3 regions of the Pseudomonas sp. GW101-3H06 genome follow, and region 2 is predicted to be linked to each of the others. Evidence: predicted binding sites of a transcription regulator. Region 2 holds the regulator's gene; each other region holds the start of a gene.

Region 1 (10,205 bases), 2.7 Mb from region 2:
CTGGAGACCGAGCCATTCGTGGCCCCCCACCGGGCGCAACTGACATTGAGCCCGTTGATCATTGACGAAGCGGTACTGGCCCTGCGGCGGATGGAGATGACTGACAGTGAGCGCCTGAAAATCAAGGCCAGCGATGCCCAGGCTGAATATCACGCGGCCCATTCGGCCATGCTCGAACTGATGCGCTCGACGACCTCGGTCGACCCACTGGTCTGGTCCGAATACCGCGAGCGGCTGCGACAGGCTATCGACCGCAGGGTCTGGGTCCAGCGCGGCTACCTGCCTTCAACAACCTCGTCACGCGTCAAGGACAACGGCCCTCATGAAAAAGGAAATCACTGACTCACCGCAAGAGACGGGCTCTGCGTCCGAGCGGATCGACGCGAAAATCCGCGAACTGAACGATTGGCGCGGCCAGACGCTGGCGCGGGTCCGGGCGTTGGTCAAGCAGGCCGACCCCGGAGTGGTCGAGGAAGTGAAGTGGCGCGGGGTACCGGTGTGGTCGCACGGCGGGATTATCTGCACCGGCGAGACCTACAAGAGCGCGGTGAAGATGACCTTCGCCAGGGGGGCCGCGCTGGACGATCCTTCAAAGCTGTTCAACGCCAGCCTGGAAGGCAACACACGACGCGCGATTGATCTGCATGAAGGTGACATCATCAATGAAGCCGCCCTGAAGGCGCTGATTCGCGCCGCCGTGGCGCTCAATACCGCCAGGCGCAAATAACCCGGCAACTGTGGCGCTCAATTCGTGAACGCGCCAATGAACGGGCGACGTAACCCCTGAAGGAGCGAGCTCGCTCCTGCAGGGGGCCAACCATCAGCGGCGTTTCGGCAGCGTCCAGTTTGGCCGGATGAAGTGGCAGGTATAGCCGCTGGGGTAATGTTCCAGATAGTCCTGATGCTCAGGCTCCGCTTCCCAGAACGGCCCGGCGGGCTCGATCTCGGTGACGACCTTGCCGGGCCAGAGGCCGGAGGCTTCGACATCGGCAACGGTATCTTCAGCGATTTGCCGCTGTTCATCGCTCAGGTAATAGAGTGCCGAGCGGTAACTCGTACCCAGGTCATTACCCTGGCGATTTTTGGTGGTCGGGTCGTGGATCTGGAAGAAAAATTCGAGAATCTGGCGATAGCTGATCTGCTGTGGGTCGAAGACGACTTCGATCGCTTCGGCGTGGGTGCCATGATTGCGGTAGGTCGCATTGGGCACATCGCCGCCCGAATAGCCGACTCGTGTGGCCAGCACGCCCGGGTAGCGTCGGAGCAGATCCTGCATGCCCCAGAAACAGCCGCCGGCGAGGATGGCGGTTTCAGTGTTTGTCGTCATGGTGCGCACCTCATATCAGTGACTGGCCTCGTTGATCGAGGCCGTCAGACCCTCATTGCATTTTGCTGTGATCCATTTTGCTGTGATCCATCGCGCCGAGGGAACGGGCCTGGGCCTCGACCTTGATTGTCTCTTTCTCGCCCTTGGCGTTTTCCACGGTCAGGGTCAGGGGCACTTTGCTGCCTTCTGCCACCTGGGCGGTCAAGTCCATCAACATGATGTGATAGCCATTGGGATCCAGGCTCACCGGTTCGCCTGCCCGTAACGCGACGGATTCGACCTGCCCCATGCGCATCACATCGTCTTTCATGCTCATCTGGTGGATTTGCACCGTCTTGGCGATTGGTGACTGCACATTGAGCAACTTGCTGTCCGTGTCAGCCTGCAGGGTCATGAAGGCGCCGGTCGAATGCTGGCCGGCCACCGTGGCGCGAACCCAGGCGTCGTTCACCCGGGTTTGCGCGGACACTTGCCAGGCCATGCCGATCAGGGAAAGGCCAAGCACCAGTTGTTTCAAGCGTTTTGAGTACAGCGAAGTCATCAGCAGACCTCCATGACGGTGAGCAGGTCTTCTGCGCACTCTTGAGCGGTAAGGGACGCGGACAGGCCCAGGCGCAAATTGCCTCGGGAGTCGAACACGAAGCTGGTCGCGGTGTGGGACAGGGTGTAGGTATCGCCGCTCGGAACCTTCTCGAAGAATACGCCGAACTCCTTGGCGGTGGCGGCGGTTTCTTCCAGCGTGCCGTGCAGTGCCTCGAAACTCGGATCGAAGGCCTTGACGTATTTGTCGAGCATTTCGGGCGTGTCGCGCTCGGGGTCCAGGGTGATGAAGATCACTTGCAGGCGTTCGCCATCGCGGCCCATCAGTTTCTTCGCCTGGGCCGCGCGGGCCAGGGTCGTCGGGCAGACGGCCGGGCATTGGGTGAAACCGAAAAAGATCATCGGCATCAGGCCCTGGTAGCTGCCCAGCATCCGGGTCTCGCCCTGGGCGTCCTTGAGCTTGAAGGAACGTCCCATGATCTTGTCGCTCAGATCCTTGCCGTACTTGAACGACAGCTTGCTGCTGTCATCGCAGCCGGCGAGCAGGCCAAGGCTCAGCAGGCCCATGCCGCGCAGGACAGTGCGACGGGTATACAACGTACTCATGGAAAAAAGCTTCCTGTGTAGCAACCGGGAAAACACAGTGCCTGACGGGTCAGACGAAAAAAGCGCAGGGATGTTAACAAACTGTTGCCCTGTGGCGCTTAATCGATCGCCCGCCGGTCCTGCGCCAAAAGGTCGCGGCCCCGGGGCTACATGAAGATACAAATGCCCTGCGCACGGACACATTGCGGATACATCGGCGCGGTTACATGGGGCTATCCAATCCCCATAGAGAGCATTGCCATGTTCCATAAACTGAAGCAGGTCGCCCGGTTCTTCCGCCAAAGCGCACAGTCAATGGTGGGTGTTCCCGATTACGATAATTACGTAGCGCTCATGGCGGTCAAATCCCCGGGCGAGCCAGTCATGACTTACGAGGCATTTTTCCGTGAGCGCCAGGAAGCACGGTTTGGCCGAGGCAAGTGCAATACGCGGTGCTGCTGAACGCGGAAGTTGCCAACCAGCCATTTGATAGATGCCACAAACACCGATAATTCTGTGGCGAGGGAGCAAGCGCCCTCGCCACAAAAGAATATCAATGAAGGTTTTATCGTTTGTGCTGACTGCGGCATGCACTTTTATAAAGCGCCAAGCCTGCCAGCGTGCACCAGCGCGTAGCGGTTTGTTGATCCATCTTCCCTACGGCCACGCCCGGCCAATTGAATACGATTCGCCTTGAAACCCGCCTGAACCGCCGTCTCCCGACCATTTCTCCAGCCCCGATATTCGACTGGCACAAACCCTGCATTAACCCTCTCAAGCCCCTCTGCATAGATGGGCAGCCCGCTCGGTCAACGACGATCGATCAACCGCACAGGTCGTGGGCAATATCGGTGGATCAGGCATGGCCGTCTGGTTTCAACACCGCAAAAGAACAGGCAAAGACGCCTGGAACCGCAAGGTTTCAGGCGTTTTTTTTTGCTTTTTGAACCGTGATGGGCTTGGGCAGGTGTCGTTTATGAATTCCAATGTAGCCACTTTGAACAAACTGCAAACGCTGGTCGTGATCGGTAATGGCATGGTCGGGCATCATTGTGTCGAGCAGTTGATCGAGCGCGGCGCTCTGGGGCGCTATCGCTTGCACGTCTTCAGCGAGGAGCCGATGCGTGCTTACGACCGTGTGCATCTGTCCGAGTACTTTACCGGTCGTGATGCCGAGTCGCTGGCGCTGAGTGACGCCTCGCTGTACGAGACGCCCGGCGTCACATTGCACCTGGGGGTACCGGTACTGGAAATCGACCGCGCAGGGCGTCAGGTGATCACCGCCCAGGGTTGCGTGCCATACGACAAACTGGTCCTGGCCACCGGCTCTTATCCGTTCGTGCCGCCGATTGACGGCGCCGAAGGCCATTCGCGGCTGGTGTATCGCACCCTGGAAGACCTCGACGCCATCCGTGCCGCGGCAGCCAATGCCCGCCGTGGTGTGGTGGTCGGCGGTGGCCTGCTCGGTCTGGAAGCGGCCAATGCCCTGAAAAGCCTGGGCCTGGAAGCTCATGTAGTGGAATTCGCGCCACGCCTGATGCCGGTGCAACTGGACGATCTGGGTGGTTTGGCGCTCAAGGCGCAGATCGAACGGCTGGGCGTCGGCGTGCATTTGTCCCGCGCCACGCAATCGATAAGTGCGGGCGAGGACTATCGCTATCGCATGAATTTTGCCAACGATGAATTTCTGGAAACCGACCTGGTGGTGTTCTCCGCCGGTATCCGTGCCCAGGATGCGTTGGCCCGCCAGTGTGCGCTGGAGGTCGGCCCGCGCGGTGGCGTGGTGATCGACGACACCTGCCTGAGTTGCGACCCGAACATCTACGCCATCGGCGAGTGTGCTTCATGGAACGGCAGCCTGTTCGGCCTGGTTGCCCCCGGCTACCAGATGGCGCGCAGCGTTGCCGCGCGGCTGTGTGACGACGTCGCCGAGCCGTTCCAGGGCGCCGACATGTCGACCAAGCTCAAACTGCTGGGTGTCGATGTCGGCTCCATCGGCGATGCTCACGCCAACACGCCGGGCGCGCGCAGTTATCAGTTCATCGACGAGACGACCGCCAGCTATCGCCGTCTGGTGGTGGACGCCAGCGGCAAGCAGGTACTCGGTGCGGTGCTGATCGGCGACAACAGCTATTACGACACGCTGCTGCAATACATGCAGAACGCGATTGCCTTGCCATCCGAACCGGCCGCTTTGATCCTGCCATCGTCCGAAGGCGCGCCGACCCTCGGCGCGAGCGCCTTGCCTGATTCGGCGACGATCTGTTCATGCCACAACGTGACCAAGGGCGCGATCTGCTCGGCCATCGACGGCGGCTGCAGCGATCTGGGCGAACTCAAGTCGCAGACCAAGGCGTGTACCGGTTGCGGTGGTTGCGCCGGCCTGCTCAAGCAAGTCTTCGAACATGAACTGATCGCCCGTGGCGTCAGTGTCGACAAGAGCCTGTGCGAGCATTTCGCCTACACCCGTCAGGAGTTGTATGCGCTGGTGCGGGTGGAAGGGGTCATTACGTTCGAAGAACTGCTGGCCAAACATGGCCGTGGCCACACCGGTTGCGATGTGTGCAAGCCGGCGGTGGGTTCAATCCTGGCGTCGTGCTGGAACCAGCCGATCATGGATCCGTCGCTGGTGCCGTTGCAGGACACCAACGATACCTTCATGGCCAACATGCAGAAAAACGGTACCTACTCGGTCGTGCCGCGCATTCCCGGTGGCGAGATCACTGCCGACAAGCTGATCGCCATCGGTGTGGTGGCGAAGAAATACGACCTCTATACCAAAATCACCGGCGGCCAGCGGATTGACCTGTTCGGCGCCCAGTTGCATCAATTACCGGACATCTGGGGCGAGTTGATTGAAGCGGGCTTCGAAACCGGGCACGCCTACGGAAAATCAACCCGTACGGTCAAATCCTGCGTCGGCAGCACCTGGTGCCGCTATGGTGTGCAGGACAGCGTGCAAATGGCGCTGACCATCGAAGACCGCTACAAGGGCCTGCGCTCGCCGCACAAACTCAAGTTCGCGGTGTCCGGTTGCACCCGTGAATGCGCCGAGGCGCAAAGCAAGGACGTCGGCGTCATCGCCACCGAGAAAGGCTGGAACCTTTACATTGCCGGCAACGGCGGCATGCGTCCGCGTCACGCCGAACTGTTCGCCACCGATCTGGATGACGCGACGCTGATCCGCTACATCGACCGCTTCCTGATGTTCTACATCCGCACCGCCGACAAGCTGCAGCGCACTTCGGTGTGGCGCGAAAGCCTGGAGGGTGGCCTGGACTACCTCAAGGACGTGATCATCCACGACAGCCTGGGCCTGGGCGCCGAGCTCGAGTCGCAGATGCAGCTGGTGGTCAACCGTTACGAATGCGAGTGGGCCAACGCCCTCAAGGACCCGGAAAAACTCAAGCGCTTCCGCACCTTCGTCAACGATAAACGCCCGGACCCGGACATTCACTTTGTCCAGGAACGCGGTCAACGGCGCCCGATCATGGCCGCCGAACTCAACCTGATCCCTGTTACCGAGGAGAGCGCCTGATGACTCATTCCAATACCCAACGCGTTGAAGCCGGCTCGTCTGCCCACTGGCAATCGGTGTGCAGCCAGCAGGACCTGGTGAACGACTCGGGCGTAGTGGTGTGGCTGGACGGCGCGCAAGTGGCGTTGTTTTATCTGCCGGGCATCGAGGGCAAAAACCTCTACGCCATCGACAATCACGACCCGCAATCGGGGGCCAATGTCATCGGTCGTGGGCTGGTCGGCAGCATCAAGGGCGACCTGGTGGTGGCATCGCCTATCTACAAACAGCATTTCCGCCTGGAAGACGGCACTTGCCTGGAATACCCGCAACAGCGTCTGCGGGTCTGGCCGGTGCGGTTGAACGAGGGGAGGGTGGAAGTGGGCATCGCCTGATTTCCCCTGTGGGAGCGAGCCTGCTCGCGGAGAGGGCATCAGATTCAACATCTTCGTTGACTGACACACCGCTTTCGCGAGCAGGGGGGGCCGTCCAGTGCAATCTGACAGTTAAACCAACATCAGAATTTAAACGCTTGTCTTCCTACCAGTAGCCATTTCCCGTGCTGCTTCTGCCAGATCTGAAAGTTTTCGATTTCCGTCGGAACCACTTCGGTACCTTTTAGGGCCTGGGCCGAGAAGTGGTGGCGGACCAGCGCGACATCACCGGAAACGGTGATGGTCTGGTTCTGCATTTCAAGGGTCTTGAACGCGCTTTTGCCAGTTTCGATGTCGGCGATGAACGCCTGTTTGTCCTGGATCTTGCCGCTGGAATGCCCGTAGGTCAGGTTCTCGGCGGTCAGCGCCCGAAGTTGCGCGATGTCCTTGTGCAGCATGGCGTTGGTCAGGTGGTCGACGGCTTGCGCGACGTCCTTGTCGCTCGACGAGGCCGCCGCTGCCACGTAGCCGCTGAACAGGCAGAGAAAACCGATCAGCACTTTGACTTTCTTCATGGGTGTTTCCTTGTTGTTGTAGGTCGTCGTACAACCTAGCAGGTTTCTTCTGAAATGGAAGATGGGGGCAGCGATGGGTGGAGGACGGTGACCTACCGCATGTCGACAAAACCGCAAAACCCGGGCTCCGGCGGTCAACTACCGCTCGGGGCAGTCGATAACCTCTTCAGCAATGGGCGTTCTTCAGAGGATGAAGCCACCCAAACGACAAACGTGCGAAAAGAGGAACCACAGAGTGTCCATAAAACTGCGTTTACTGTTGCTGATCGCTACTGGCGTGCTCACTGCGCTGATCATGGGCATGGTCAGTTACCTGGGAAATGGCCAGATGGCGCAAGCGGTGCAGGACAATGACGTCGGCATGAAGGCGCTGAGCAATCACCTCGAAGCCGACATGATGCATGACGCCCTGCGCGCCGACGTGCTGTCGGCGATGCTGGTGGGGCTGGGCAAAAGCACCAGCAGCAAGGCCGAGGTGCGCAGCTCGATCGAGGAACACACCGCGCATTTTCGGGAAATGCTCGGCGAGAACCTCAAGCTGCCGGTCAACGACACCCTGAAAGCCGCGTTGAACCAGATCAAGCCCAGCCTCGACACCTACATCAGCGCCGCTGAGCGCATCGTCGGCCTGGCCCTGGAAAACCCCGACGCCGCGCAAAAGGAACTGGCCGCCTTCAACAGCGCGTTCAGCCAACTGGAAGACCAGATGGCAGCTCTCAGTGAGCTGATTGAAAACAACACGCAACAGACCAGCGAAGGCACGCGCGAAGCCATCAGCAACGCCAATGTCGCCCTCGGCACTGTGCTGATCGTCAGTCTGTTGTTGCTGCTGGCCCAGGGGCGCTGGGTGATTCTGAGCATCATGGGGCCGCTGCGCACCGCCAGCCGCATCGCCGACAGCATCGCCCATGGCAACCTGAGCGAGCCGATTGTCGAGCCAAAGCGCCAGGACGAGGCCAGTCAGCTGATTCGCAGCCTGGCCACCATGCAGCGGGATTTGCGCGGCATGATCGAAGTGGTGCGCAGCAACGCCCATGGCGTCAGCGGCATGAGCGAGCTATTGAGTAACGGTTGCCACGAAGTCGCCGGCAGCAGCCAGCAACAAAGCACCGCGGCCAGCACCATGGCCGCGGCCGCCAGCGAAATGACCGCGAGCATCGAGGAGATCACCCGGCATGCCGAGCGCGCGCTGAACATGGCCAATCAGGCCGAGGCATTGGCTAAGGACGGCGGACGGGTGATCCATCAGGTGGTCAATGACATGGACGGTATCGCCCGTTCGGCGCAGCAGTCGGCGCAGGTGATCCGTACGCTGGACAAGGAGTCCGAAGCGATTTTCAGCATTATCCAAGTGATCAAGGGCATCGCCGATCAGACCAACCTGTTGGCACTGAACGCGGCCATCGAAGCGGCTCGCGCCGGTGAACAGGGGCGCGGTTTTGCCGTGGTCGCCGACGAGGTGCGCAGCCTCGCCGGACGCACCAGTGCCTCCACCCAGGAAATCGCCGCCATGGTCTCGCGCATCCAGCAAAGCACCCGCGAGGCGGTCATCAGCATGGAAGAGGGCGTGGCCCAGGTCGACAAGGGCATGGCCGTGACCGCCGATGTCGAGCGCGCCATCCGCGAAATCCTCGAGGCCACGCTCAACACCACGCAACTGGTCAATGACATCAGCCGGACCATTGGCGAGCAGAGCCTGGCCAGCAATGAAATCGCTCATCAGGTGGAGATGATTGCCGGGATGTCCGAAGGCAACAGCAAGGTGATCGGGCAGACGGCTTCGACGACGGATGAGTTGTCGTCGTTGGCGGGTAAGTTGTCGCAGTCGGTGGATCGATTTCGCCTCTGATACATCCTTTCATTTTGTGCTGCCCTTCAGGGCCTCTTCGCGAGCAAGCCCGCTCCCACATGGGTCTTGTGTACACCAAGCCAATGTGGGAGCGGGCTTGCCCGCGAAGAGGCCAGTTCAGCCCAGGCAGGACTTGAAATCAAAGATACTTATCCGTCACAGCCCCCTCCGAGGCACTGGACACCGTCTTCGCATACTTCGCCAGCACCCCGCGCTTGTACTTCGATTCCGGCCGCACCCAACGGGTTTTGCGCCTGGCCAATTCAGCATCCGGCACATCCACCGTAATCTGCCGGGTTTCGGCATCGATGGTGATCCTGTCGCCATCCTCGATCAACGCGATTGGCCCGCCCTCAAAGGCTTCCGGCGTGATATGCCCCACCACGAACCCATGGGAGCCACCGGAAAAGCGGCCGTCGGTGATCAGCGCCACGTCTTTGCCCAGGCCCTTGCCCATCACCGCCGAGGTCGGCGAGAGCATTTCGCGCATGCCCGGCCCGCCCTTGGGTCCTTCGTAGCGAATCACGATCACATCGCCCGCTTTCACTTCGCCGTTGAGAATGCCGGCCAGCGCGCCTTCCTCGCCGTGGTAAACCCGCGCCGTGCCTTCAAAGCGCAGGCCCTCCTTGCCGGTGATCTTGGCCACCGCGCCGGTAGGCGAGAGATTGCCGCGCAGGATCACCAGGTGCGAGTCCTTCTTGATCGGCTGGTCGAAGGGCAGGATCACGTCCTGGCCGACGGGGTAGTCGGGCACGTTTTCCAGGTTCTCCGCGAGGGTCTTGCCGGTGACGGTCATGACGTCGCCGTGCAGCATGCCGGCGGCGAGCATGCGCTTCATCAAGGGCTGGATGCCGCCAATCGCGACCAGTTCGCTCATCATGTATTTGCCGCTGGGGCGCAGGTCGGCCACCACCGGTGACACCTTGCCCAGCTCGACGAAGTCATCCAGGGTGAGGTCGACATCCACCGCGTGGGCCATGGCCAGCAGATGCAGCACGGCATTGGTGGAGCCGGCGAGGGCAATCACCACGCGGATCGCGTTTTCGAAGGCCTTGCGGGTCATGATGTCCCGCGGTTTGAGATCGAGCTTGAGCAGCTCCATGACCTGCTGCCCGGCGCGGAAACTGTCCGAAGCCTTGTCGCTGCCCACGGCATCCTGGGAGCTGGAACCGGGCAGGCTCATGCCCAGCGCTTCGATGGCCGACGCCATGGTGTTGGCCGTGTACATACCGCCGCAGGAGCCAGGGCCGGGGATTGCCACTTCCTCGATCTGCTTGACCTGGATCTCGCTGATGTCGCCGCGCGCATGCTGGCCCACGGCTTCGAACACGGAAATGATGTCAGTGTGGCCGGCCCCCGGGCGGATGGTGCCGCCGTAAACGAAGATTGACGGTCGATTGAGTCGCGCCATGCCGATCAGGCAGCCCGGCATGTTTTT
Region 2 (10,205 bases):
CAAAATAAAGTCCAGGCCGAGGATTGCCAGAGAGGCATACACCACGGTCTTGGTAGTGGCACGACTGATCCCTTCGGAAGTGGGCTCGCAGTCATAGCCTTGGAATACGGCAATCCAGGTCACGACGAAGGCAAACACCATGCTTTTGATGATGCCGTTGAGCACATCGTCAGCAAAGGTCACGCTGTTTTGCATGTTCGACCAGTAGGAGCCTTCATAAACGCCCAGCCAGTCGACGGCTACCCACGAACCGCCCCAGATGCCCACCACGCTGAAGATCATCGCCAGCACCGGCAGGGAAATGAAGCCGGCCCACAGGCGTGGGGCAATGATGTACTTGAGCGGGTCGACCCCGATCATTTCCAGGCTGGACAACTGTTCGGTGGACTTCATGTTGCCGATCTCGGCGGTCAACGCCGAACCGGCACGCCCGGCAAACAGCAAGGCCGTCACCACCGGACCCAATTCGCGCAACAGGGTCAGCGCAACCATCTGCCCTACCGCCTGCTCCGAACCGTAGCTGGACAGGATATTGAAGCCCTGCAGCGCCAGCACCATACCGATGAAAATCCCGGAAACCACGATGATCACCAGCGACATCACGCCGACGGAATGAAGCTGCTTGACCAGCAGGCCGAAACCACCGCCGATGCCGCCGCGGCCGAGCAATGCGTGAAACAGGAACAGGGTCGAGCGACCGAACACCGCAACGGTGTCGATTCCGGCCAGACCGAACCGACGTACGCGTTCTATTAATGAAATTCTGCGCATCAGCGGCGCTTCCCCAGGAGATCTGCGCGGTAATCCGGCGCTGGAAAGTGGTACGGAACCGGGCCGTCGGGATCGCCAGTCATGAACTGACGGATGCGCGGGTCGTCCGATTTCATCAGTTCATCAGGCGTGCCCTGCCCCAATACCTGCCCATCACCCACCACATAGATGTAATCGGCAATGCTCGCCGTCTCGGCCAAGTCGTGGGAAACCACGATACTGGTGATCCCCAGCGCATCGTTGAGCAGGCGGATCAGGCGCACCAGCACCCCCATGGCGATAGGGTCCTGGCCGACGAAGGGCTCGTCATACATGAGAATCTGCGGATCAAGCGCAATCGCCCGCGCCAGCGCCACACGACGCTTCATGCCGCCGGACAGTTCGTCGGGCATCAGCTCGATGGCGCCACGCAAGCCAACGGCCTGCAATTTGAGCAGGACGATATCGCGGATCATCTCTTCCGGCAGCTGGGTATGAATGCGCAGCGGAAAGGCCACGTTCTCGAACACATCGAGATCGGTAAACAGCGCACCACTCTGAAATAGCACGCCCATGTGCTTGCGGGCATCGAACAGGTCGCTGCGCGAGAGCTTCGGCAGGTTCTGACCGTTGACCCAGACTTCGCCCTTGGTAGGTCGCAACTGCGCGCCCATCAACCGCAGCAGCGTAGTCTTGCCACACCCTGAAGGCCCCATGATGCCGGTGACCTTGCCGCGGGGAATACGGATATCGACGTTATTGAAAATGCTGCGCGCACCGCGCTTGAAGGTCAGTCCCTTCAGCTCGACCGCGTAGGCGTTATCGGCACTCATCTAAACTCCTTGCGATGCAGCCTCTCACTCGGACGCCTGACTTCCTGACGAAAGCACATACTCCCGGGCGGGCCGAACTGGCGGCGAACTATATCACTGCAAACGCCACGCGCCCAAGGTCATTGCCCGACCAAGTTCAGCAATATGAACAGCCAAACGCTTCATTTAGACGGATTAAGCAATAAGGAATGACAATGCGCGACGAACTTGCGTGAGGGTTTCGATCATAACCGCTATAATCGCCGCCTTTTCATCAGGCTAAACGATTTCCGACATGAGCCAATCCAGCGACCTGATTCAATCCGCCCAACGTACCATCCGCCTCGAAGTGGAAGCCGTACAAGGCTTGCTGCCGCACATCGACGCAGATTTCGTACGCGCTTGCGAAATGATTCTGGCCAGCAAAGGCCGCGTAGTCGTGGTCGGCATGGGCAAGTCCGGGCATATCGGCAGCAAGATCGCTGCAACCCTGGCCAGCACCGGCACCACGGCATTTTTTGTTCACCCGGCGGAAGCCAGTCACGGTGACATGGGCATGATCACACGCGACGACATCATCCTCGCGCTGTCGAACTCCGGCTCCACCAATGAAATCATCACCCTGCTGCCACTGATAAAGCGCCTGGGCATCCAACTGATCAGCGTGACAGGCAATCCCGATTCGCCGCTGGCCAAGGCCGCCGAGGTCAACCTCAATGTGCATGTCGAGCATGAAGCCTGCCCACTGAACCTGGCGCCCACCTCTTCGACTACCGCCGCGCTGGTCATGGGCGATGCCCTGGCCGTGGCCCTGCTGGAAGCCCGTGGGTTTACTGCCGAAGACTTCGCCTTTTCCCATCCCGGCGGCGCATTGGGCCGCCGCCTGCTGCTGAAAGTGGAAAACGTCATGCACGCCGGGCAAGAGCTGCCACAGGTTCAGCGCGGTACCCTGCTCAAGGATGCCCTGATGGAAATGACCCGAAAGGGACTGGGCATGACTGTAATCCTTGAAGCAGACGGCAAACTGGCCGGGATCTTCACCGACGGTGATTTGCGCCGCACCCTGGATCGCACAATCGATATCCACAGCGTCACCATCGATCAGGTCATGACCGCCCACGGCAAGACCGCCCGCGCCGAAATGCTCGCCGCCGAGGCCCTGAAAATCATGGAAGACCATAAAATCAACGCGCTGGTGGTGGTCGATGGCGAGGACCGCCCAGTCGGCGCCTTGAACATGCACGACTTGCTGCGCGCGGGAGTAATGTAATGAACACGGACCTGCTGAAGCGCGGCCAACAGATCAAACTGGCGGTGTTCGATGTCGACGGCGTCCTCACCGACGGACGCCTGTACTTCCTCGAAGACGGCAGCGAATTCAAGACGTTCAACACCCTCGATGGCCAGGGCATCAAGATGCTGATGGCCGCCGGCGTCCAGACAGCCATTATCAGCGGCCGCAAGACCCCGGTGGTCGAGCGGCGAGCGAAGAACCTCGGCATTCCACACCTGTACCAGGGACGCGAAGACAAATTGGTGGTGCTTGACGAGCTACTTGGCCAACTCAACCTAAGCTATGAACAGGTTGCCTACCTTGGCGACGACCTGCCTGATCTGCCGGTGATTCGCCGCGTAGGCTTGGGAATGGCAGTCGCCAATGCCGCCAGTTTCGTGCGCGAACACGCCCATGGCATCACCCAGGCCCGCGGCGGCGAAGGTGCCGCCCGCGAATTCTGCGAATTGATCCTGCGCGCCCAGGGCCGCCTCGATGCGGCCAATGCCGCGTACCTGTGAGCCAGACATGCTGAGCAAAAAGATTCGCAACATCCTGGTATTCGGTTGCATCGCGGCGATTTTCGCCGCGGTCGGCTACTGGAACATCAGCCCGGAACGCTTCCTCGACAAGCCTGCTGTGCAAGTCGACAACAGCGCAATCGACTATTACGCCATCAATGCCCACAGCGTGCAGTTCCTGCCAGATGGCAAACTGCAATACGAAATGACGTCGGACAAGGTCGAACACCTCAAAGCCACCCAAGTGACCTTGCTGACCAATCCCGACCTGAACATGTTCCGCGGTACCGAGTTCCCGTGGCACGTCCAGAGCGAAAAGGGTGAAGTCAACCCCGATGGCACACAGGTCGAACTGATCGATTCGGTACGCATCACGCGTTTCGACGAGAAAAACCGCAGGACCCTGATTACCACCACTCGCATGACAGTGTTCCCGCAGCAGCAATATGCGCAGACCGAGCAACCCGTTAGAATCGACGGCGCTGGTGGCGTATCGACAGGCAACGGAATGAAAGCGTACTTGAAAGAAAGCAGGATACACCTGCTCTCGAACGTAAGAGGACAGTATGAGGCTCGTTAAAACCCTCCCTATTTTGCTCAGTCTGGGCGCGGCACTGGGAAGCGTGAGCGCCTGGGCTCTGCCGGATGACCAACAGCAGCCTATCCGCATTCAGGCCGACGACGCCCAGCTGGACGACAAGAACGGTATCGCCACCTACACGGGCGACGTGATCATCACCCAAGGCTCGATGAAGGTCACAGGCAACAAAGTGACCATGACCCGCGCATCTAACGGCGATATCGATGTGGTGACGTCGGTGGGCAACCTCGCCTACTTCGAACAAGTGCAAACCGCGGGCGATGCCAAGCCTGTTCAAGGCTGGGGCGTGACCATCCAGTATCATGCAACGCAAAACCGCGTTGTGCTGATCGATCGCGCCAAAGTCGTCGACAAGGACAACAACGTCACCCAGGGCGAAAAAATCGTCTACGACACCGTTAAAAAGCTGGCCAGCGCCGGTCGCGCCACAGGCAGCAAAGTCACCGAAGCGCGCCCACGCATCGACATGGTGATCCAGCCGAAAAAGAAAACCGACGAGCAAAAGGCCCAGTAATGGCAACTCTGAAAGCTCAGCATCTGGCCAAGAGCTACAAGAGCCGCCAGGTCGTGCGTGACGTGAGCCTGTCCATCGACAGCGGTCAGATCGTCGGCCTGCTTGGCCCCAACGGCGCCGGCAAGACCACCTGCTTCTACATGATCGTAGGCCTGGTAAGGGCCGATCAGGGCCGCGTCCTGATCGACGACCTGGACGTCAGCCACCAGCCTATGCACGGTCGCGCGAAGGCCGGTATCGGCTATCTGCCGCAAGAAGCGTCGATCTTCCGCAAACTGTCGGTGGCCGACAACATCATGGCCATCCTCGAGACCCGCAAGGAACTCGACAAGGCCGATCGTCGCCAGGAGTTGGAAAGCCTGCTGCAGGAGTTCCACATCAGCCACATCCGCGACAACCTCGGCATGAGCCTGTCCGGTGGCGAACGCCGCCGCGTGGAAATCGCCCGCGCACTGGCCACCAACCCGAAATTCATCCTGCTCGACGAACCCTTCGCCGGCGTGGACCCGATTTCGGTGGGCGACATCAAACAGATCATCCACCACCTCAAGGCCAAGGGCATTGGCGTGCTGATCACTGACCACAACGTCCGTGAAACCCTGGATATCTGCGAAACAGCCTATATCGTCAACGATGGCCAACTGATCGCCGAAGGCGACTCCGACACCATCCTGGCCAACGATCTGGTCAAGGAAGTGTACCTGGGCCATGAGTTCCGCCTGTAAGCACTGAGCTGGCTAGTCGACCGAGCGCTTGTCTCGATAAAAATCAATACTTTTTTATTGTTACAGCGCTCTAGGCAAGCACCGCAACTTCGGGCATATAATTTGCTTATGTTTGGCGCTCCGGCGCCCCTGTAGTGGATGGCGCATGTGCGCCGGCGAATAAGGTGTTAAGCCCCTGCCATGAAACCATCGCTAGTCTTGAGAATGGGCCAGCAGCTGACGATGACACCGCAGCTGCAACAGGCCATCCGCCTGCTCCAATTGTCGACCCTGGACCTGCAGCAGGAAATCCAGGAGGCCCTGGAGTCCAATCCGATGCTCGAGCGCCAGGAAGAAGGCGACGACTTCGACAACACCGACCCCTTGGCCGACAACGCCGAACAGAAGCCCAACACCGACATCCAGGAACCCTCCTACCAGGAAAGCGCGCCGACGGTTGATAACCTCGACGAAGGCGACTGGAACGAACGCATCCCCAACGAACTTCCTGTCGATACGGCATGGGAAGACGTCTACCAGACCAGCGCCAGCAACCTTCCCAGCAACGATGATGACGAGTGGGACTTCACCACCCGCACATCAGCCGGTGAAAGCCTTCAAAGCCACTTGCTCTGGCAGCTGAACCTGGCCCCGATGTCCGACACTGACCGGCTGATTGCCGTGACCCTGATCGACTGCATCAACAATCAGGGCTATCTGGACGAAACGCTCGAGGAAATCCTCGAAGCCTTCGATCCGGAACTGGACATCGAACTGGACGAGATCGAAGCCGTCCTGCACCGCATCCAGCAATTCGAACCCGCCGGCATCGGCGCCCGTAACCTGGGTGAATGCCTGTTGCTGCAATTGCGCCAGCTGCCTGCCAAAACACCCTGGCTGGCCGAGGCCAAACGCCTGGTCACCGATTACATCGACTTGCTCGGCAGCCGTGACTACAGCCAGCTGATGCGCCGCATGAAGCTCAAGGAAGACGAACTGCGCCAGGTCATCGAACTGGTCCAGAGCCTCAATCCGCGCCCGGGCTCGCAGATCGAGTCCACCGAAGCCGAATATGTGGTCCCGGACGTGATCGTGCGCAAGGACAACGAGCGCTGGCTGGTAGAGCTCAACCAGGAGTCTGTGCCACGACTGCGGGTCAACGCCCAGTACGCAGGCTTCGTGCGCCGCGCCGATACCAGTGCCGACAACACCTTCATGCGCAATCAGCTGCAGGAAGCCCGCTGGTTCATCAAGAGCCTGCAAAGCCGCAACGAAACCCTGATGAAAGTAGCCACCCAGATCGTCGAGCATCAGCGCGGCTTCCTGGAGTATGGCGACGAGGCGATGAAGCCGTTGGTCCTGCATGACATCGCTGAAGCGGTCGGCATGCACGAGTCGACGATCTCACGGGTGACCACGCAGAAATTCATGCATACCCCCCGGGGTATTTATGAACTGAAATACTTTTTCTCCAGTCACGTCAGCACCTCCGAAGGCGGCGAATGCTCGTCCACGGCGATCCGCGCGATCATCAAAAAACTGGTTGCCGCGGAAAATCAGAAAAAGCCGTTGAGTGACAGCAAGATCGCTGGTTTACTGGAGGCACAAGGCATTCAGGTGGCTCGCCGCACCGTCGCCAAGTACCGCGAATCCCTCGGGATCGCGCCTTCGAGCGAACGCAAGCGATTGATGTAGAGCCACGCCACAGCGTTCCAGTGGCAGATCATCTGATCTGCCGCTTTATGCACTGGCAACGAAGGAGAAGCTGTATGCAAGTCAACATCAGTGGACACCAACTGGAAGTGACCGAACCTCTTCGCACCTACATCGGCGAAAAACTCGAACGATTGGAGCGACATTTCGACAAGATCACCAACGTGCAGGTCACGATGACGGTCGAAAAGCTGAAGCAGAAAATCGAAGCCACGCTGCATATTCCCGGCAATGAAGTGGTCGCGAACGCGGAACATACCGATATGTACGCGGCGATCGACGCCTTGACCGACAAGCTGGATAAACAACTCAAAAAGCATAAGGAAAAGACCCAGAGCCTCCTCCAGGGCGCTACCGGTCGTTAACACTCCCAACCCATGATCCGACTTGAAAGCATCCTGACCCCCGGCCGTTCCCTGGTGAACGTGCCGGGCGGCAGTAAAAAGAAAGCCCTAGAGCAAATTGCCAACCTTATCCATCGCGAAGTGCCGGATCTGGAGATGCAAGATGTCTTCGAGGCTTTGATCGCCCGCGAAAAACTCGGCTCGACCGGTTTTGGCAACGGCATCGCCATTCCTCATTGCCGCCTCAAGGGATGCAATGCGCCCATCAGCGCCTTGATGCACCTGGATGCCCCTATAGATTTCGACGCCATCGACGGCGCGCCGGTTGACCTGCTGTTTGTGCTACTGGTCCCGGAAGCCGCCACCGATGCGCACCTTGAGTTGTTGCGCCAGATTGCCAGCATGCTCGACCGCAAGGACGTGCGCGACAAACTGCGCAGCGCCCCGAGCAATCAAGCCTTGTATCAGGTTGTCCTGGACGAGCAAAACGGGCAGTAATCATGCGCTTGATCATCGTCAGCGGCCGATCCGGCTCAGGTAAAAGCACCGCCCTCGATGTGCTCGAGGACAACGGCTACTACTGCATCGACAACCTGCCTGCCGGGTTGCTGCCGGAACTGGCCGAACGTGCGTTGATTCATACCGAGCTGTCACAGCCGCTGGTTGCCGTATCCATCGATGCGCGCAACCTGCCAAGCCATCTATCGCGGTTTCCCGAGCTGCTGGAAGAAGTACGCAGCCGTCACATCCAGTGCGATGTGCTGTATCTGGATGCCGACGAAGAAACCCTGCTCAAACGCTTCTCGGAAACCCGCCGTCGCCACCCGCTGAGCAGCGCCAATCGCTCGCTGGCCGAAGCAATCACCGACGAAACGAGCCTGCTCGGCCCCATTGCCGACCTGGCCGATCTCAAGATCAATACCACCAACCTGAACCTGTATCAGCTGCGCGATACCATCAAGCTGCGCCTGCTGAACCAGCCGGAGCCAGGAACAGCGTTCCTGGTGGAGTCTTTCGGCTTCAAGCGCGGCATGCCGGTCGACGCCGACCTGGTGTTCGATGTGCGCTGCTTGCCCAACCCTTACTGGAAACCGGAGTTACGCGCGCAGTCCGGACTTGATCAGCCGGTGGCCGAGTACCTGGCGGCACAGCCGGATGTCGAAGAGATGTTCCAGGACATCTCCACGTACCTGCTCAAATGGCTACCCCGCTTTGCTGCCAGCAACCGCGCGTATGTCACCATTGCCATCGGTTGCACCGGCGGGCATCACCGCTCTGTCTACCTGACCGAACGTCTGGGCAAGACCCTGCAGCAATCCCTGAAGAACGTCCAGGTCCGCCACCGCGACCTCAGCTAAAGGATTCACATCGCGATGCCTGCTCTGGAAATCGAAATCATCAATAAGCTGGGCTTGCATGCCCGGGCGTCTGCAAAGTTCGTTGGGGTTGCCGGCCAATTCAAGGAATGCACGATCAGGGTTGGACGCACACCAGAATCCACCGTCGACGGCAAAAGCATCATGGCCATGATGATGCTCGCCGCCGGCAAGGGCACCAAAATCCATCTGAGCACGGAAGGCGAACAGGCACAGGAGGCGATGGAAGCACTGGTGGCCTTGATCAACAATTACTTCGACGAAGGCGAGTAAACGCCGCGGCTTTGTGGCGAGCGCCGCATCCATCACCTTCATCAAGCAAAACAGCGCTCTTGTTTCTGTGTTGCCCGGGATTGCGTGAAGAACCAAAAAAAGGCGTGCCACCCATTGGGTGGCACGCCTTTTTGTATCACGGGAAGAATTAACTGCCCGCTACGGTCATCCGCTCGATCAACACCGAACCGGTGCGGATGTTGCTGCGAAGTTCGAGATCATTACCGACCGCGACAATCTGTTTGAACATGTCACGCATGTTGCCGGCGATAGTCACCTCCTGGACCGCGAACTGGATTTCACCGTTCTCGACCCAGTAACCCGCCGCGCCACGGGAATAATCGCCGGTGACCATGTTCAAGCCCTGGCCCATCAGCTCGGTCACCAACAGCCCGCGGCCCATGCGTCGCAGCAAGGCCGCCTGATCTTCATCTCCATGGGTGACGAACAGATTATGCACGCCGCCGGCATTCGCGGTGCTCGGCATGCCGAGTTTGCGACCGGAGTAGGTGCCCAGCACGTAAGACACCAACTCGCCTTTTTCGACGAACGGCTTGGCGTAGGTTGCCAGGCCATCACCATCGAACGCCGCACTGCCCAAGGCACGCATCAGGTGCGGACGTTCATCGATGGTCAACCACTCCGGAAACAGCTTCTGCCCCAGGGTGCCTTCGAGGAACGAGGATTTGCGGTACAGGCTGCCACCGGAAATCGCCGACAGGAAACTGCCGAACAGGCCACCGGCCAGCTCGGCAGAAAACAGCACCGGTACTTCGCAGGTGGGTACCGGACGCGCGCCCAGGCGACTCGCCGCCCGTTGCGCGGCACGCTGGCCGATGCTCACCGGATCCGTCAGCAAATTGCCCTGACGGTTCACGTCGTACCAGTAATCACGCTGCATCTGGCCATCGGCCTCGGCGATCATCACGCAGCTCAGGCTGTGCCGGGTCGATGCATAACCGCCGATAAACCCGTGGCTGTTGCCGTACACACGGCAGCCTTGATGCGTACTCAGGGTAGTGCCATCGGCGTTCTTGATCCGTGCGTCGGCATCGAATGCCGCCGCTTCGCAGAGCAAGGCTTTTTCGATGGCTTGCTCCGGGGTGATGTCCCATTCGTGGAAAAGATCGAAATCCTGCAGGTCCCTGGCCATCAGTGCCGCATCGGCCAGGCCCGAGGCTTCGTCTTCAGAGGTGTGTTTGGCGATGGCCAGTGCCGCCGCGACGGTTTCACGAATCGCCTCCGGACCACTGGCCGAAGTGCTGGCCGAGCCCTTGCGCTGGCCGACGTACAAGGTGATGCCGAAGCCCTGATCGCGGTTGAA
Region 3 (10,205 bases), 3.1 Mb from region 2:
CGGTTACGACGTGCCCATTTTCCAACTCCACGCGAAACATGGTGTTGGGCAGGGTGTCGACGACAGTGCCTTCCATTTCGAAGCTGTCTTCTTTCGACATGCAGTAAAGCCCTCGGTGTCCAGTGAATGGCCCGGTGCAACTGCGCCAGGCAAAAGCGGCGTGCATTGTGCCCGAAAAGTGGGGGGCAAGCCAAGGGGTTTAAGGGTGTGCTCTAGTTCAGAACGACCCAGCGCTGGTTAACCAGCAATTCAATGGGACGATACTGGGTCTTGTAGCTCATTTTTTTGCAGTTCTTGATCCAGTAACCCAGATAGACCGCATCCAGCCCCAGGCGCCGGGCCTCGGCGATTTGCCAGAGGATGGCATAACGCCCCAGGCTGCGACGCTCTTCGTCGGGTTCGTAGAAGGTGTAGACCGCCGACAGACCGTTCGGCAGAAGGTCAGTGACGGCAATCGCCAGCAACCGGCCTTCGAGGCGGAATTCGTAGAACCGGGAAAACGGCAGGTCGCGCACCAGGAACGTCGAAAACTGATCGCGACTGGGTGGGTACATGTCGCCGTCGGCATGCCGCTCTTCTATATATCGCTGATAAAGGTCGAAATACTCTTCGCTGAATCCTGGCTTGGCCGGGCGTACCTGCAAGTCGGCGTTGCGCTTGAAAATGCGCTTCTGCTGACGGTTGGGTGTGAATTGCGCAACAGGGATGCGCGCCGGTACGCACGCATTGCAGTTCTGGCAATGGGGGCGATACAAGTGGTCGCCGCTGCGACGAAAACCCATTTCCGACAGGTCTGCATAGACATGCACATCCATGGGCTGACTGGGGTCGAGAAACAGGGTCGTGGCCTGCTCCTCGGGCAGATAGCTGCAAGAATGGGGCTGAGTGGCATAAAACTTCAATCGCGCCAACTCGGTCATGATCAACCCTCGGGATAAGCTTTTAATTAGGGGCGTCTCTAAGTGTAAGCCACGCGCGCAAAAGTCGCTCAGCAAACCCAGATGGCGCGGCTGGGTTGATCCAGATACTGCGACAGGTAGCCGGCAAATGCGCTGCGGGGAATCGCTCGTGCGCCCAGGCTGTGCAGATGGTCGGTAGGCATCTGACAGTCGATGAGCACAAAGCCCGAGTCTTTCAGATGTCTGACCAGTGTGGCAAAGCCATATTTGGAGGCGTTGTCGGCGCGGCTGAACATGGATTCGCCGAAAAACAGCCGGCCCATCGCCAGGCCGTACAGCCCGCCGACGAGCGTGCCCTGATCCCAGACCTCCACCGAATGCGCGAAACCTCGATGATGCAGTTCCAGGTAAGCGTCCTGCATGGCTTCGGTGATCCAGGTGCCGTCGGCGTACTCCCGTGGGGCGGCGCAGGCGCGAATGACCGCAGCAAAATCCTGATCGAAGGTCACTTGATAGCGTTGTTGGCGCAGCAACTTGTTCAAGCTTCGAGAGACGTGCAGTTCGTCGGGAAACAGGACGGTGCGCGGATCCGGCGACCACCAGAGAATCGGTTGGCCTTCCGAGAACCACGGAAAACAGCCGTGGCGGTAGGCCTGAATCAGCCGATCGGCCGACAGGTCGCCGCCGGCGGCCAACAGACCGTTGGGGTCGCGCATGGCTTTTTCCAGCGGCGGGAAAGTCAGGGAGTTGCGTTGTAACCAAGTCAGCATGGCGTCCGGGCTTGCAGAAGGGGAGGGTGGTGACGGGCGCAATTTGGCCCGTCACCCAGTGTGCCGTCAAACGGCAGGAATGTCGTCGAGGTATTTTTCCGCATCAAGGGCCGCCATGCAGCCGGCCCCGGCGGAGGTGACTGCCTGGCGATAAACGTGATCGGCCACGTCACCGGCGGCAAACACGCCTGCGATCGCGGTCGCGGTGGCATTGCCTTCGCTGCCGCCCAAGACCTGCAGATAACCATCGCGCATTTCCAGTTGGCCGACGAACAGGTCGGTATTGGGTTTGTGGCCGATGGCGATGAACACACCGGCCACCGCCAGTTCCCTGATTTCGCCAGTATGACTGTCGCGCAGGCGGGCGCCGGTCACGCCGCTGGCATCGCCCAGCACTTCGTCCAGATTCTGGTTCCAGTGCAGGCGGATATTGCCGTTGGCGGCCTTCTCGAAGAGTTTGTCCTGGAGGATTTTCTCTGACCGCAGCTTGTCGCGACGGTGAATCAGATGGACCTCTTTGGCGATGTTCGACAGGTACAGCGCTTCTTCAACCGCCGTGTTGCCGCCGCCGACCACCGCAACCACTTGATTGCGGTAAAAGAAGCCGTCACAGGTCGCGCAGGCCGAAACGCCCTTGCCGGCAAATGTTTCTTCCGACGGCAGCCCCAGGTATTGCGCCGAGGCGCCGGTGGCAATGATCAGTGCGTCGCACGTATAAGTACCGCTGTCGCCGGTCAATTCGAACGGGTGCTGTTGCAACTTGGCTGTATGGATGTGGTCGTAAACGATCTGTGTATCGAAGCGCTCGGCATGTTTTTGCATGCGCTCCATCAGGACCGGGCCGGTGAGTCCTTCGACATCACCTGGCCAGTTATCGACTTCGACGGTGGTGGTGAGCTGGCCACCTGCCTGTATGCCGGTAATGACAACGGGTTTGAGGTTGGCGCGGGCGGCATACACGGCTGCGCTGTAACCGGCGGGGCCGGAACCCAGGATGATCAGACGGTGATGTTGCGCTTCGCTCATAAAAACACCTCATAAGCCTTTGTCACAAAAGAGAATGCATGCTCAAATTGAGTCGCATGTAATGTGTTTTTGACTATGCTGCATACAAGTGTTTCAAGCATGGCATCGGACGAACAAACCCGTACAATGCCTGGTTGTAACAGCGTTTGTAACTGTGGTTGTAACAGAATAAGCGTGCACCTCGTGTTTATAAAAACCGGGGCACAGTGTTAAAAGTAGACCCGGTTGCGCCTGTTAACTTTTTTACCTGCCTGGATTGGGCAGTTTTTTGGGCTGTTTTTTAGACATTCACCAGATGGACGCGCCGATGGCGCAGGAAAAGAAGCGTTTTGAAGAAATCCACCGAAGCACCCAAAACAGTCGTTCCGCTCTGGCGCCAGCAATTGCACTACCGGCTCAAGGAAGGTGCATTGATCGCCATCGGTGCGTTGTGCCTGTTCCTGATGATGGCCTTGCTGACCTATGGCAAGGACGATCCGGGCTGGAGCCATAACAGCAAGATCGATGACGTGCAGAACTTCGGCGGACCCGCCGGCTCCTACAGCGCCGATATCCTGTTCATGGTGCTCGGTTACTTTGCCTATATCTTCCCGTTGCTGCTGGCGATCAAGGCTTATCAGATCTTCCGTCAGCGCCACGAGCCGTGGCAGTGGAGCGGCTGGCTGTTTTCCTGGCGCCTGATCGGCCTGGTGTTCCTGGTGCTGTCCGGCGCGGCGCTGGCGCATATCCATTTCCATGCCGCGACCGGTCTGCCGGCCGGCGCTGGCGGCGCGCTGGGCGAAAGCCTGGGCGACCTGGCGAAGAATGCGCTGAACATTCAGGGCAGTACGCTGTTGTTCATCGCCCTGTTCCTGTTCGGCCTGACCGTGTTCACCGACCTGTCGTGGTTCAAGGTGATGGACGTCACCGGCAAGATCACTCTTGACCTGTTCGAGCTGTTCCAGGGCGCGGCCAATCGCTGGTGGGCGGCCCGGACCGAACGCAAGCAGCTGGTCGCACAATTGCGTGAAGTCGATGATCGCGTGCACGACGTGGTCGCGCCGACCGTGACGGACAAGCGCGAGCAGGCCAAGGTCAAGGAACGCCTGATCGAGCGCGAGCAGGCCCTGAGCAAACACATGTCCGAGCGCGAGAAGCAGGTGCCGCCGGTGATTGCCCCGGCCCCGGTCAAGCCCGTAGCGCCGAGCAAACGCGTGGAAAAGGAGAAACAGGCGCCACTGTTCGTCGACAGCGCCGTGGAAGGCACCTTGCCGCCGATCTCGATTCTCGATCCCGCAGAAAAGAAGCAACTCAATTACTCACCGGAATCCCTGGCGGCGGTCGGCCACCTGCTGGAAATCAAGCTCAAGGAATTCGGCGTCGAAGTCACCGTCGATTCGATTCATCCGGGGCCGGTGATTACCCGTTACGAAATCCAGCCGGCGGCCGGGGTCAAGGTCAGTCGCATCGCCAACCTCGCCAAGGACCTGGCGCGTTCCCTGGCCGTGACCAGCGTGCGGGTTGTGGAAGTGATTCCGGGCAAGACCACCGTCGGTATCGAGATTCCCAACGAAGACCGGCAGATCGTGCGCTTCTCCGAAGTCCTGTCGACCCCTGAGTACGACAACTTCAAGTCGCCGGTCACCCTGGCCCTGGGCCATGACATCGGAGGCAAGCCGGTCATCACCGACCTGGCGAAAATGCCTCACTTGCTGGTGGCCGGTACTACCGGTTCCGGTAAGTCGGTGGGTGTGAACGCGATGATCCTGTCGATCCTGTTCAAGTCCGGCCCGGAAGACGCCAAGCTGATCATGATCGACCCGAAAATGCTGGAACTGTCGATCTACGAAGGCATTCCGCACCTGCTGTGTCCGGTGGTCACCGACATGAAGGACGCGGCCAACGCCCTGCGCTGGAGCGTCGCCGAGATGGAACGGCGCTACAAGCTGATGGCGAAGATGGGCGTGCGAAACCTGTCGGGCTTCAATGCCAAGGTCAAGGAAGCCCAGGACGCCGGCGAGCCGTTGAGCGATCCGCTGTACAAGCGCGAAAGCATCCACGACGAAGCGCCGCTGCTGCAGAAGTTGCCGACCATCGTCGTGGTCGTGGACGAATTCGCCGACATGATGATGATCGTCGGCAAGAAGGTTGAAGAGTTGATCGCCCGTATTGCCCAGAAGGCGCGGGCGGCCGGTATCCACTTGATCCTCGCAACCCAGCGGCCGTCGGTGGATGTGATCACCGGTCTGATCAAGGCCAACATTCCGACCCGCATGGCATTCCAGGTATCGAGCAAGATCGACTCCCGGACCATCATCGACCAGGGTGGCGCTGAACAATTGCTGGGGCACGGTGACATGTTGTACATGCCGCCAGGCACCAGTCTGCCGATCCGTGTCCACGGTGCCTTCGTCTCCGATGACGAGGTTCATCGGGTGGTGGAAGCCTGGAAACTGCGCGGCGCGCCGGAGTATAACGACGACATCCTCAACGGTGTCGAAGAGGCCGGCAGTGGCTTTGAAGGCAGCAGCGGGGGTGGCGATGGCGATGACCCTGAAGCCGACGCGCTGTACGACGAAGCGGTACAGTTCGTTCTGGAAAGCCGACGCGCTTCCATTTCCGCGGTTCAGCGCAAGCTGAAAATTGGCTACAACCGTGCTGCGCGCATGATCGAAGCCATGGAAATGGCCGGTGTCGTGACGTCGATGAACACCAACGGTTCGCGTGAAGTCCTGGCCCCTGGCCCGGTACGCGACTGACCTGATATTGAAAGGGCGGCGCTCTCGGGCGCCACCCGCACTCCCACGAATGTTATGAGGACTCCCATGCGTCTTATCCGCATGTTGTTGCTGCCGGTACTGGCTTTGACCACGCTCTCGGCCCACGCCGACGACAAGGACGTGGCGCGTCTGACTCAGTTGCTGGAAAAATCCCAGACCTTGACCGCGCGTTTCTCCCAGTTGACCCTCGACGGCACCGGCACCCAATTGCAGGAAACCGCTGGTCAAATGTCCCTGCAGCGTCCGGGCCTGTTTTACTGGCACACCGACGCACCGCAAGAGCAGTTGATGGTGTCCGATGGCAAGAAGGTTTCCCTGTGGGACCCGGACCTGGAGCAGGTCACCATCAAGAACCTCGATCAACGCCTGACCCAGACGCCAGCGCTGCTGCTGTCCGGTGACGTGTCCAAGATCAGCCAGAGCTTCGACATCAGCGCCAAGGAAGCCGGTGGCGTGATCGACTTCATCCTGAAGCCGAAAACCAAGGACACCCTGTTCGACAGCCTGCGCCTGTCTTTCCGCAACGGCCTGGTCAATGATATGCAACTGATCGACAGCGTCGGCCAGCGCACCAATATCCTGTTCACTGGCGTGAAGGCCAACGAGCCGATCCCGGCGTCCAAATTCAAGTTCGACATCCCCAAGGGTGCCGATGTGATCCAGGAATAACGAACACTCACACAAACCCGTGGGAGCGAGCCTGCTCGCGAAGACGTCGGCACATTCAGCATTGATGTGACGGGTACACCGCTTTCGCGAGCAGGCTCGCTCCCACAGGGATCTGCCCGGCATCAGGACTCAGTGAGGTTTTAACAGCTTGTGATGGACCTGTTTCGCAGCACCCCGATTGCTCAACCCTTGGCCGCCCGTCTGCGTGCGACCAATCTGGATGAGTACGTCGGTCAGGAACACGTGCTCGCTCGCGGCAAGCCCTTGCGCGAAGCCCTGGAGCAGGGTGCCCTGCATTCGATGATTTTCTGGGGCCCCCCGGGGGTGGGCAAAACCACGCTGGCGCGATTGCTGGCGGAAGTCTCGGAAGCGCACTTCGAAACGGTGTCGGCGGTACTGGCGGGGGTCAAGGAAATCCGTCAGGCGGTGGAAATCGCCAAGCAGCAGGCGGCGCAGTACGGCCGGCGCACGATTCTGTTCGTCGACGAAGTGCACCGTTTCAACAAGTCCCAACAGGACGCATTCCTGCCCTACGTCGAGGACGGCACGCTGATTTTCATCGGCGCGACCACGGAAAATCCGTCTTTCGAACTCAACAACGCCTTGTTGTCCCGTGCCCGGGTTTATGTACTCAAAAGCCTCGATGAAACGGCGCTGCGCAAACTGGTGCATCGTGCGCTCACCGAAGAACGCGGCCTGGGCAAACGCAACCTGACCCTCAGTGATGAAGGCTTTCAGATGTTGTTGTCGGCTGCCGATGGCGATGGCCGGCGCCTGCTCAATCTGCTGGAAAACGCTTCCGATCTGGCCGATGACAACAGCGAGATCGGCGTCGAACTGCTGCAAAGTCTGTTGGGCGATACCCGTCGGCGTTTCGACAAGGGCGGCGAAGCCTTTTACGACCAGATTTCCGCACTGCATAAGTCGGTGCGCGGCTCCAACCCCGACGGCGCGCTGTACTGGTTTGCGCGGATGATCGACGGTGGCTGTGATCCGTTGTACCTGGCCCGGCGCGTGGTGCGCATGGCCAGCGAAGACATCGGCAACGCCGATCCACGCGCCCTGAGCCTGTGCCTGGCGGCGTGGGAAGTGCAGGAGCGCCTGGGCAGCCCCGAGGGCGAACTGGCGGTGGCGCAGGCCATCACCTATCTGGCCTGCGCGCCGAAAAGCAACGCCGTGTACATGGGCTTCAAGACGGCCCTGCGCGCCGCCGCCGAACATGGCTCGCTGGAAGTGCCGCTGCACCTGCGCAATGCGCCGACCAAACTGATGAAACAGCTGGGCTACGGCGATGAATACCGTTACGCCCACGACGAGCCGGACGCCTATGCCGCCGGCGAAGACTACTTCCCCGAAGAACTTGACCCGATTCCGTTCTATCAACCGGTGCCCCGTGGCCTGGAGCTGAAGATCGGCGAAAAGCTCAATCATCTGGCGCAACTCGATCGTTTAAGCCCCCGGCAGCGGAGAAAATAGTGATTCAAACGATTCTTGCGGTGTCCGTGGCCGGCATCGCTGGTACATTACTGCGTTTCGCCACCGGCAACTGGGTCAGCGCCAACTGGCCCCGGCATTTTTATACGGCAACCCTGGCGGTCAATCTGGTCGGCTGTCTGATCATCGGCGTACTGTACGGGCTGTTTCTGACGCGCCCGGAAGTACCGATCGAAATTCGCGCCGGCCTGATTGTGGGTTTTGTAGGGGGGCTGACGACCTTTTCATCCTTTTCACTGGATACGCTGCGCTTGCTGGAAAGCGGGCAGGCGCCGATAGCCTTCGGTTATCTGGCCATCAGCGTATTCGGCGGGTTGCTTGCCACCTGGGCTGGCCTATCCTTGACCAAACTTTGATAAACGAGAGACCGACATGCTCGATTCCAAACTGTTACGTAGCAACCTTCAGGACGTAGCGGACCGCCTGGCATCCCGTGGCTTTGCCCTGGATGTCGCGCGCATCGAAGCGCTGGAAGAACAGCGCAAGACCGTCCAGACCCGCACCGAAGCACTGCAGGCTGAACGAAATGCGCGTTCCAAATCCATTGGTCAGGCCAAGCAGCGTGGTGAAGACATCGCGCCGTTGATGGCGGACGTCGAGCGCATGGCGGGCGAGTTGGCTGCCGGTAAAACCGAACTGGACGCGATCCAGACCGAACTGGACTCGATCCTGCTCGGCATCCCAAATCTGCCGCACGAATCGGTGCCGATCGGCGACGACGAAGACGGCAACGTTGAAGTACGCCGCTGGGGTACCCCGACCGCGTTCGATTTCCCGGTGCAGGACCACGTCGCCCTGGGCGAGAAGTTCGGCTGGCTGGACTTCGAAACCGCGGCCAAGCTGTCCGGCGCGCGTTTTGCACTGCTGCGCGGCCCGATTGCCCGTCTGCACCGCGCCCTGGCGCAGTTCATGATCAACCTGCACGTCACCGAGCACGGCTACGAGGAGGCCTACACGCCTTATCTGGTCCAGGCCCCGGCACTGCAAGGCACCGGCCAGCTGCCGAAGTTCGAAGAAGACCTGTTCAAGATCGGTCGTGACGGCGAAGCCGATCTGTACTTGATCCCGACCGCTGAAGTGTCGCTGACCAACATCGTTGCCGGCGAGATCGTCGATTCCAAACTGCTGCCGATCAAATTCGTCGCCCATACGCCGTGCTTCCGCAGCGAGGCCGGTGCGTCGGGTCGTGATACCCGCGGCATGATTCGTCAGCACCAGTTCGACAAGGTCGAGATGGTGCAGATCGTTGAGCCGTCGACTTCGATGCAAGCGCTGGAAGGCCTGACCGCCAACGCTGAAAAAGTCCTGCAACTGCTGGAACTGCCATACCGCACCATTGCGCTGTGCACCGGTGACATGGGCTTCAGCGCGGTCAAGACCTACGACCTGGAAGTGTGGATTCCGAGCCAGGACAAGTACCGTGAAATTTCGTCGTGCTCCAACTGCGGCGACTTCCAGGCCCGCCGCATGCAGGCACGTTTCCGCAACCCGGAAACCGGCAAGCCGGAACTGGTGCACACCCTGAACGGTTCCGGCCTGGCAGTCGGCCGTACCCTGGTGGCGGTACTGGAAAACTACCAGCAGGCCGACGGTTCGATCCGTGTACCAGAGGTACTGAAACCGTACATGGGTGGCCTTGAGGTCATTGGCTAAATGAAATATCTGCCGCTGTTCCATAACCTGCGCGGCAGTCGTGTGTTGGTTGTCGGTGGGGGGGAAATTGCCTTGCGCAAATCCCGCCTGCTGGCTGATGCCGGTGCGCTGCTGCGGGTGGTAGCACCTGAAATCGAACAGCAACTGCGCGATCTGGTCGCCGCCAGTGGTGGCGAGTGCCTGTTGCGTGGTTATGTCGAAACCGATCTGGACGCTTGCGGGCTGATCATTGCCGCCACCGATGACGAATCGTTGAACGCACAAGTCTCCGCCGATGCCCATCGGCGTTGCGTGCCGGTCAACGTGGTGGACGCGCCGGCCCTGTGCAGCGTGATCTTCCCGGCGATCGTCGATCGTTCGCCGCTGATCATTGCCGTGTCCAGCGGCGGCGATGCGCCGGTGCTGGCGCGCTTGATCCGCGCCAAGATCGAGACCTGGATTCCCTCCACCTACGGTCAACTGGCCGGACTGGCGGCGCGTTTTCGCAACCAGGTAAAAAACCTGTTTCCGGATGTGCAGCAGCGTCGGACGTTCTGGGAAGACGTGTTCCAGGGCCCGATTGCCGACCGGCAACTGGCCGGGCAGGGCGCCGAAGCCGAACGTTTGCTGCAGGCAAAGGTGGATGGCGAGGCACCGGTGGCCACTGGCGAGGTGTATCTGGTCGGCGCCGGGCCGGGTGATCCGGACCTGCTGACGTTCCGCGCCTTGCGCCTGATGCAGCAAGCCGACGTGGTGCTGTATGACCGCTTGGTGGCACCGGCCATTCTCGAGCTGTGCCGTCGTGATGCCGAGCGGGTTTACGTCGGCAAGCGTCGCGCCGATCACGCGGTTCCGCAGGATCAGATCAACCAGCAATTGGTGGACCTGGCGAAGCAGGGCAAGCGTGTGGTGCGGTTGAAGGGCGGTGATCCGTTCATCTTCGGGCGTGGCGGTGA

The links. The regulator sigma-54, encoded in region 2, starts transcription at its own class of promoters, with help from an activator protein. The targets are predictions, from matches to a motif close to ANTGGCATNNANNTTGCTNT.
Region 1: nirB (nitrite reductase large subunit NirB) is a predicted target of sigma-54. The motif match lies at 3,200-3,219, and genes of this name have one in related genera.
Region 3: AC07ZE_RS19000 (DNA translocase FtsK) is a predicted target of sigma-54. The motif match lies at 2,746-2,765, and genes of this name have one in related genera.

What each region holds. Positions count from the first base shown of each region.
Region 1 is NZ_JBWKZO010000001.1:3,801,972-3,812,176, reverse strand. It holds gene AC07ZE_RS17350 (hypothetical protein) at 1-342, shown strand, start outside; gene AC07ZE_RS17345 (DUF1801 domain-containing protein) at 323-727, shown strand; gene msrA (peptide-methionine (S)-S-oxide reductase MsrA) at 821-1,327, opposite strand; gene AC07ZE_RS17335 (copper chaperone PCu(A)C) at 1,380-1,868, opposite strand; gene AC07ZE_RS17330 (SCO family protein) at 1,868-2,473, opposite strand; gene AC07ZE_RS17325 (YbdD/YjiX family protein) at 2,714-2,914, shown strand; gene nirB (nitrite reductase large subunit NirB) at 3,429-5,990, shown strand; gene nirD (nitrite reductase small subunit NirD) at 5,990-6,364, shown strand; gene AC07ZE_RS17310 (nuclear transport factor 2 family protein) at 6,487-6,918, opposite strand; partial or broken gene AC07ZE_RS17305 (MCP four helix bundle domain-containing protein) at 7,091-7,909, shown strand; gene AC07ZE_RS17300 (methyl-accepting chemotaxis protein) at 7,904-8,767, shown strand; gene ilvD (dihydroxy-acid dehydratase) at 8,907-10,205, opposite strand, start outside.
Region 2 is NZ_JBWKZO010000001.1:1,087,103-1,097,307, reverse strand. It holds gene mlaE (lipid asymmetry maintenance ABC transporter permease subunit MlaE) at 1-771, opposite strand, end outside; gene AC07ZE_RS04940 (ATP-binding cassette domain-containing protein) at 771-1,583, opposite strand; gene AC07ZE_RS04935 (KpsF/GutQ family sugar-phosphate isomerase) at 1,858-2,832, shown strand; gene AC07ZE_RS04930 (KdsC family phosphatase) at 2,832-3,356, shown strand; gene lptC (LPS export ABC transporter periplasmic protein LptC) at 3,364-3,936, shown strand; gene lptA (lipopolysaccharide transport periplasmic protein LptA) at 3,923-4,471, shown strand; gene lptB (LPS export ABC transporter ATP-binding protein) at 4,471-5,196, shown strand; gene AC07ZE_RS04910 (RNA polymerase factor sigma-54) at 5,377-6,870, shown strand; gene hpf (ribosome hibernation-promoting factor, HPF/YfiA family) at 6,945-7,253, shown strand; gene ptsN (PTS IIA-like nitrogen regulatory protein PtsN) at 7,266-7,730, shown strand; gene rapZ (RNase adapter RapZ) at 7,733-8,590, shown strand; gene AC07ZE_RS04890 (HPr family phosphocarrier protein) at 8,606-8,881, shown strand; gene pmbA (metalloprotease PmbA) at 9,030-10,205, opposite strand, start outside.
Region 3 is NZ_JBWKZO010000001.1:4,140,711-4,150,915, reverse strand. It holds gene infA (translation initiation factor IF-1) at 1-100, opposite strand, end outside; gene AC07ZE_RS19015 (arginyltransferase) at 213-920, opposite strand; gene aat (leucyl/phenylalanyl-tRNA--protein transferase) at 989-1,669, opposite strand; gene trxB (thioredoxin-disulfide reductase) at 1,736-2,695, opposite strand; gene AC07ZE_RS19000 (DNA translocase FtsK) at 3,025-5,433, shown strand; gene lolA (outer membrane lipoprotein periplasmic chaperone LolA) at 5,500-6,123, shown strand; gene AC07ZE_RS18990 (replication-associated recombination protein A) at 6,277-7,599, shown strand; gene crcB (fluoride efflux transporter CrcB) at 7,599-7,973, shown strand; gene serS (serine--tRNA ligase) at 7,990-9,270, shown strand; gene cysG (siroheme synthase CysG) at 9,271-10,205, shown strand, end outside.